Tunicatimonas pelagia: one gene and its partner. The protein of the gene in region 2 binds, or shares a complex with, the protein of the main gene of each other region. Links are inferred from orthologs where the notes say so. Each region holds a gene or a part of one and is shown on either strand. Other genes may lie near its edges.

Evidence for each region.
Region 1: the proteins of tsaE (region 2) and tsaD are in contact, whole or in part, in a crystal structure (PDB 6N9A), measured with the Thermotoga maritima proteins. The link is inferred for Tunicatimonas pelagia from one-to-one orthologs. Residues at the interface, in WP_004082108.1 of Thermotoga maritima: Leu37, Gly38, Lys46, Lys57, Val59, Lys60, Ser61, Thr63, Phe64, Thr65, Leu66, Met67, Val69, Pro71, Tyr82, Arg83, Leu84, Asp86, Asp88, Phe89, Asp93, Ile128, Asp130, Glu131, Arg134; in WP_004082750.1 of Thermotoga maritima: Cys10, Asp11, Arg49, His50, Leu82, Gly84, Gly135, Gly136, Glu154, Thr155, Leu156, Asp157, Asp158, Ser159, Glu162, Asp165, Lys166, Arg169, Leu170, Tyr175, Lys213, Thr214, Leu217, Tyr218, Gln221, Arg222, Asn324.

Annotation. Positions count from the first base shown.
Region 1 is NZ_CP120683.1:1,238,797-1,241,989, reverse strand. The notes cover bases 156-3,018. They hold tsaD (tRNA (adenosine(37)-N6)-threonylcarbamoyltransferase complex transferase subunit TsaD), read left to right. Parts: upstream 156-993; coding sequence 994-2,043; downstream 2,044-3,018. Other genes in these bases: P0M28_RS05110 (hypothetical protein), read right to left, coding at 2,090-3,018; P0M28_RS05120 (translocation/assembly module TamB domain-containing protein), read right to left, coding at 156-843. Also shown: more of P0M28_RS05120, read right to left, coding at 1-155; more of P0M28_RS05110, read right to left, coding at 3,019-3,193.
Region 2 is NZ_CP120683.1:4,916,281-4,919,610, reverse strand. What follows is about bases 129-3,128. They hold tsaE (tRNA (adenosine(37)-N6)-threonylcarbamoyltransferase complex ATPase subunit type 1 TsaE), read right to left. Parts: upstream 1,848-3,128; coding sequence 1,410-1,847; downstream 129-1,409. Other genes in these bases: porX (T9SS response regulator signal transducer PorX), read right to left, coding at 1,840-3,128; P0M28_RS21045 (alanine dehydrogenase), read right to left, coding at 164-1,417. In the rest of the region: P0M28_RS21050 (hypothetical protein), read left to right, coding at 1-97; more of porX, read right to left, coding at 3,129-3,330. UniProt on the Escherichia coli protein: Required for the formation of a threonylcarbamoyl group on adenosine at position 37 (t(6)A37) in tRNAs that read codons beginning with adenine.

The DNA of each region.
Region 1 (3,193 bases), 3.7 Mb from region 2 along the record:
CAGTAGCGTAGGGGCAAAGCGAGCCAAGTCTTCCGCATGTAGCTCAGAGTCTTTAATATTGGCCACTAAGGTTACACTGTCATTGAAATAGCCCAGACTGGCTTTAGTACGGTAATTGAAGACGAGTGAGTCGCGCAGTACTGAGTTACCGGCGTGCAGTTCAAAATCTTGAAACAGCATACTGTGGTTAGTAAACCGGTAGAATCCGCTAAAGTCATCAATAGTTAAGTCGTAGTCAGGCTCGTATCCCCGCATGTGGTGAATATCTACCTGTAGGGTATCGGCTACAATCTGGAGGTTAGAGGCATCAGCGTAAATATCGTATACAGTAAAGTGATTATAGTCGAATCGATCGGGTAGTAAGTTCGCACCAGCATCGTGGTATTGAAAGGTTACTTCCTCCAAGCTAACTTCACTAATGGTAAATAAGGGAGGAGTTGAGCGTACTTTTGGGTTGCGCGGCTTACGAATAATGGATTTGACCGTATCAATAAAGCGGGTGATGTTTAACGTAGCATCTGCTGCATCTTTTCGCAAATTGAGCACTCCGCCTTTTACCTGCGCTTCGTCAATAAAAATATTGCCGTCATCAACAATCGTTCGTATATCAAAATCTACCGTAAGGTGGTTGGCAATAATCATGGGGCGGTTCTCATCGTCCATGATCGTAACGCTATCTAGCACTCCGGTGTCAAACCACTTAATATGTACTCCTTCAATAGAAGTAGAGAATCCCGTTCGTTCGGTAATGCTTTTGGCTAGATACTGCACCAGTTGGGTTTGCACCTGAGGGATTTGTACGGCACCCACCACTGCAATAAATAGCAGAATAAGAATAGCCATCAGCCATAAGATTGGCTTAGCAATTCGTTTAGTAATACTGCGGGTGGTATTTGGATGTTTTTCTTTCAAATTACACTAGCACTCTGCTATATTGCAACGCAGACTCTACTCCCTAAATGCGTCGCGCAACTGCTTCTTTTTTATTAAATCATGCGTAAAAGTACGAGACCTGATCCCTCTTTCCCTATTATTCTGGCGGTGGAATCATCTTGCGATGAGACCTCAGCAGCTATTAGTAAAAACGGGGAAATACTTAGTAACATTGTTGCTACTCAAGCGGTTCATGAAAACTACGGGGGTGTGGTTCCGGAATTAGCTTCTCGGGCTCACCAACAAAATATTGTTCCAATAGTACATCAGGCCCTTCGGGATGCAAATATAACAAAAACTATGCTGAACGCAGCGGCTTACACCCAGGGGCCAGGCTTGTTAGGAGCATTACTAGTAGGCTCTTCTTTTGTGAAATCGCTGGCTTGGGGTTTACAGATTCCTTTGCTTTCGGTTAACCATATGCAGGCTCATATTTTAGCGCACTTCATTGAGTCGCCCCAACCTCAGTTTCCGTTTCTCTGTCTGACGGTAAGCGGAGGTCATACCCAGCTCGTAGTAGTTCGCGATTATCTGGATATGGAAATCATTGGTGAAACGCTGGACGATGCGGTAGGCGAGGCATTTGATAAGATTGCCAAGTTGCTAGGGTTGCCTTATCCGGGTGGCCCTCATTTAGATCGTATTGCCCAACAAGGAAACCCTAAACGATTTTCTTTTCCCATTACTTCAATGCCTGACCTAAATTTTTCATTTAGTGGGATAAAAACCGCCGTGCTTTATTTTCTGCGTGATCAGATTAAGCAAAACGAGCGATTTGTTGAAGAAAATCTACCTGATTTATGCGCCAGCGTACAAGCTACTCTCATTAGCATGTTGTTAGAAAAAGTAGAAGCTGCTGTTAGCCAGACGGGTATTCGTGAAATTGCTATTGCCGGAGGGGTGTCCGCTAACTCAGGGTTGCGAAACCAACTGAAGGTATTAGCCCAGCAAAAACAATGGCAGGTGTACATTCCGAAAATTGAGTACTGCACTGACAATGCCGCTATGATTGCTATGGCCGCTCATTATCAGTATTTAGGCGGACAAACCGACACCCTAACTGCTAGCCCCAACCCTCGCCTAAAATTTGGCAAGCAAAGTAATGATTGATGAATAGTGATTAATGAACAATGATTAATGAATAATGTAACTTTCATCACTCATTATTAGGCTGATAACGGGCGAATAGTCCACCTGGAATTGTTTCTAACAGCACGGAGTAAGTTAATACCGAACGAGGTACTACTGCGCTCTGGAAAGCGGGAGTGGCCTGAATAGCCGCCAGAAGCCCTTGCCGAATTTTCTTGCGCTCATTAGTACCAATTGTCTCAATTTGAGAGCGTTGCAACAGTGCGTCTACACCAGACTCTTGCTCTAAGTACTTTTTCAGTATCGGTAACTCTTCTTGCAGATAGGGACGAAGCTTGGCCAGCAAGTACATCGTCATGGCTTCTACGTCTTTATTGCCGTTGAGGTACGGAATATTCTGCCAATGTTCCACCACAAAACTCTCTACCGCTAGAATACTGTGCTGAGTCTCTTTTTCAGAGAGGTTGAGCTTATCGCGTAATTCATCCAAAAACTGCCGCTCAGATTTGCTAATTACCTTATCTGATAAAATAATCATGGTAGCCAACTCAAGTAAGTACCGCTTAAGAACGGGCGATTTAACTTCGCTCCACTTGATGTTTTCCATGCTTACCCGTTCCAAAATCATTTTCTTACCCTGCTCTTCTAAATCCTCGGGTAACTGAGATAGCGTTAGAAAATACTCCAAAAATTCTTTTTCTTCTTTTTCAACAATTCCGTTGGCCCAGGCGGCCGAGGAAAGTACGTATAAAATTAACAACCGTAACCGAATATGGCTCTTTATCACTTTCTCTCTCTTATCAGTATCAGCGTACGATTGAATCCAGGGATGAAAGCAGTAGACATCAATAAAAGAAAGCGCACTGTGCATAATGGCTTGCCAAAATTCATCTTTGGTATTAGAAGCCATAGATTGGGTACGGGCATCCAGGGCTTGTTCCGAAAAATCAATTCCAGTTTTTGATGAGCGAGCTAAAAAGCCACCCCGCGACTTAGGTTTAATATTAGGGTACAGGGCAACGTAGTATTCTCCAATCCGGTACGTCACCTCTGAAATAGCATCAGCAAAATCAACCTCTCTTTTTAGGCTGTGGTATCGGTTGGTAGTAAGAGCACTATTTAGTAAACTTTCTAATAGTAAAATTTTCCACCGTTGCTGATCCGTAAGTTG
Region 2 (3,330 bases):
TACTCAAAGTGACTTCAAAACATTCCTGGATCAAATTATAGCAGAATATACCCGAAAATCGTCTTTTATTAGGATGCTAAAAAGACAGTATTCATGAAAAAGAAAACAGGGTTAGACTCAATATAATATGTCCAGTTCCCCATGAAATACATTTTGTCAACAACTATATCCGGGCGGCCATTAGCAAATGTAAATCGCGGGAGCGGAGATTGAATTTTTTGCCGATAGCCGCATTGGTCAAGCTACCTCGGTAGGTATAAATGCCTTTCATAAACCAACGGTAGTTGTAGATCATCTCGTCTACCCCACCGGCATCGCATACTTGCGATAGAATAGGCGTAAAAATATTACTGAACACGGTGGTTGCTGTGCGCGGTACCCGCGAAGCAATATTGGGTACGCAGTAATGAATCACATTGTACTTACGAAATACCGGCTTTTTCAGGCTGGTGATTTCCGAGGTTTCAATACAGCCTCCCTGATCGATACTTACATCCACAATGATCGATTCGGCTTGCATGTTAGCCACCATTTCTTCGGTTACCACCATGCGGTTAGTTCCCTTCTCAGCCCGAATGGCACCAATCACTACATCGGCCTCTTCTAACGCATTGCTCAGCGTGACTACATCCATGGTTGAAGTGTATATTTGCTGACCCAGCGTATGCTTTATCCGACGCAGTTTGTACAGTTGATTATCAAATATTTTTACTTGGGCACCAAGACCGATAGCGGTACGAGCGGCGTATTCTCCCACCGTACCCGCTCCTAGAATTACCACCTTGGTAGGAGGCACCCCGGTAATCCCCCCCAAAACAACTCCACTGCCGTTGGTACTACTGCTCAAATAGTGAGCCGCTACCGTCATTACGGTACTCCCGGCAATCTCGCTCATAGCCCGCACTACGGGCATCCCCCCCACTTTATCTTCAATAAATTCAAAGGCAACTCCGGTTATTTTTCGCTTGTTCAGAGCGTGAATAAACTCGGGAGTTTGGTTTCCCATTTGCAGAGCCGAAATTAGCGTAGCTCCCGGAAGAATATACTCAATCTCCTCCAGAGTGGGCGGAGCAACTTTCAGTACAATTTCTGCATCGAAGGCTTCTTTGGCCGAGTACACAATTTTAGCCCCGGCTTCACTGTACTCATTATCGGAAAACTTGGCGGCTACGCCCGCTTCGGTTTCTACCATTACCCGATGACCCAAATTGGTGATTACCCCTACGGAAGACGGAGTGAGCAGCAGTCGGTTCTCCTGCAATGATGTCTCCTTCGGAATTCCGATCTGGAGTGATTTGTTGCTTTCTTTTACCTTGGCTAACTGTTCCTGGGGATATAGCACTTGCTCTTTGGCAAGCTCCTTAATTTCGGAAGATGTGGCGCTGACTAGGGTTTCCGATTTGGTTGAATCATTCATGTTGGGACGCGTAAATAGTGCGACTCTGATCGGGCTGTACCTCTAAAAAAATTTGCAGGTGCCGATCGGGTAGCAAATTAGGGATTTTTTCAGGCCACTCCACCAAGCAGTAGCTTTCTGAATCAAAATATTCTTCAACACCAATGTCTACCGCTTCTGATTCGTGATTTAATCGGTAAAAATCAAAGTGATAAATACTTTGGCCGTCGGATGTTCGGTACTCGTTCACGATAGAAAACGTTGGGCTACTCATCTGATCTTCTACCTTCCACTGCCGACCTAACTCCTTAATCAAAGTAGTTTTCCCCGCTCCTAAGTCGCCCTGAAATAGCCAAATATCGTAAGAATTTCCCCAATTAATCAACTCCTGAGCAACCTGAGACAAATCTGCTTCCGGCACGGTCTTTCGAGCCCATTCATTTTCAGGCATTTTTAGGCGTTAGCGTAATTAGCGGCACAATCATTTCTTCTAAAGATACTCCTCCGTGCTGGAAGGTATCCCGGTAGTAATTTACGTAATAATTGTAATTGTTAGGGTACGCAAAAAAGTAGTCTTGCGTAGCAAACGCATACGTGGTTGATACATTTAGGCGAGGCAAGTGCAAATCTTCAGGACGGCGTACCGCAAACACTCGGTTATTGTCGAAGTTAAGGTTCTTTCCCTGCTTGTAGCGCAAGTTGGTATTAGTATTTCGGTCGCCAATAATTTTAGCCGGGCGTTTTACCCGGATGGTGCCGTGGTCGGTCGCCACAATTACCTTCACCGATTCCCTCGATAACCACTTGAATAGGTCAAGCAAAGGAGAATGTAAAAACCAAGATTTGGTAATGGAGCGATAGGCAGCCTCATCGGGAGCCAGTTCACGGATCATTTCCATATCGGTGCGGGCGTGAGAGAGCATGTCTACAAAGTTGTAAACCACTACGTTCAAATCGTTTTTCATCAGATTAGATACATTATCCAGCAACTGCTTGCCCTGCTCAGTGCGGATAATTTTGTGGTAGCTGCTCTTAATATCCAGGCGGTTCTTTTTAAGCTGTCGCTTTAGAAACTCGTACTCGTGGTTGTTTTTGCCTTCTTCTTGATCGTCGCCTACCCAAATATCGGAGTGATACTTGGCCATTTCAGCGGGTAGCATTCCCGAAAAAATGGCGTTACGCGAAAAAGCGGTAGTTGTTGGCAGAATAGAATACATAGACGATTCCTCCTCTACCGTGTAATGATCGGCGATAATGGGTTCAATAATCTTCCATTGATCAAACCGTAGGTTATCAATCAGAATAAAGAAGAGCGGTTGATCCGTTTTTAGCTCTGGGAAAATGCGCTTAGTCATTAACTCGTGCGATAGCAATGGTTTATCTACTCCCACCTCGTTCAGCCACAAATCATAATTATCGGTAATGAAGCGGGCAAAATTGGAGTTCGCCTCGTCTTTCTGATTATCCAGCACCTCCGACATGCTCCGATCCTCAGTATTATCAATTTCCAACTCCCAAAAAGTCAGCTTCCGGTAGATTTCAATCCACTCCCGATGGTCAATATCGTCGCTGTAGGCCATGCTTAGGTTCCGAAAATCCTGCTGATAGCTCATGTTGGTTTTCTCGGTAACCAGCCGTCGGTTATCCAGAATTTTCTTAATAGAGAGCAGTATCTGGTTAGGATTTAGTGGCTTAATCAGGTAATCGCTGATTTTGGCTCCGATGGCTTGCTCCATAATCATCTCTTCCTCGCTCTTAGTGATCATCACTACCGGAATATTAGGCTTAGAAGATTTAATGTAGTCTAAGGTTTCCAGCCCCGTCATGCCGGGCATGTTCTCGTCTAAGAAGATCAGGTCAAACGGCTGGTTCTCTACTTGCTCAATGGCATCGGCTCCGCTGTTCACGGTTACCATTTCGTAGCCTTTTTTTTC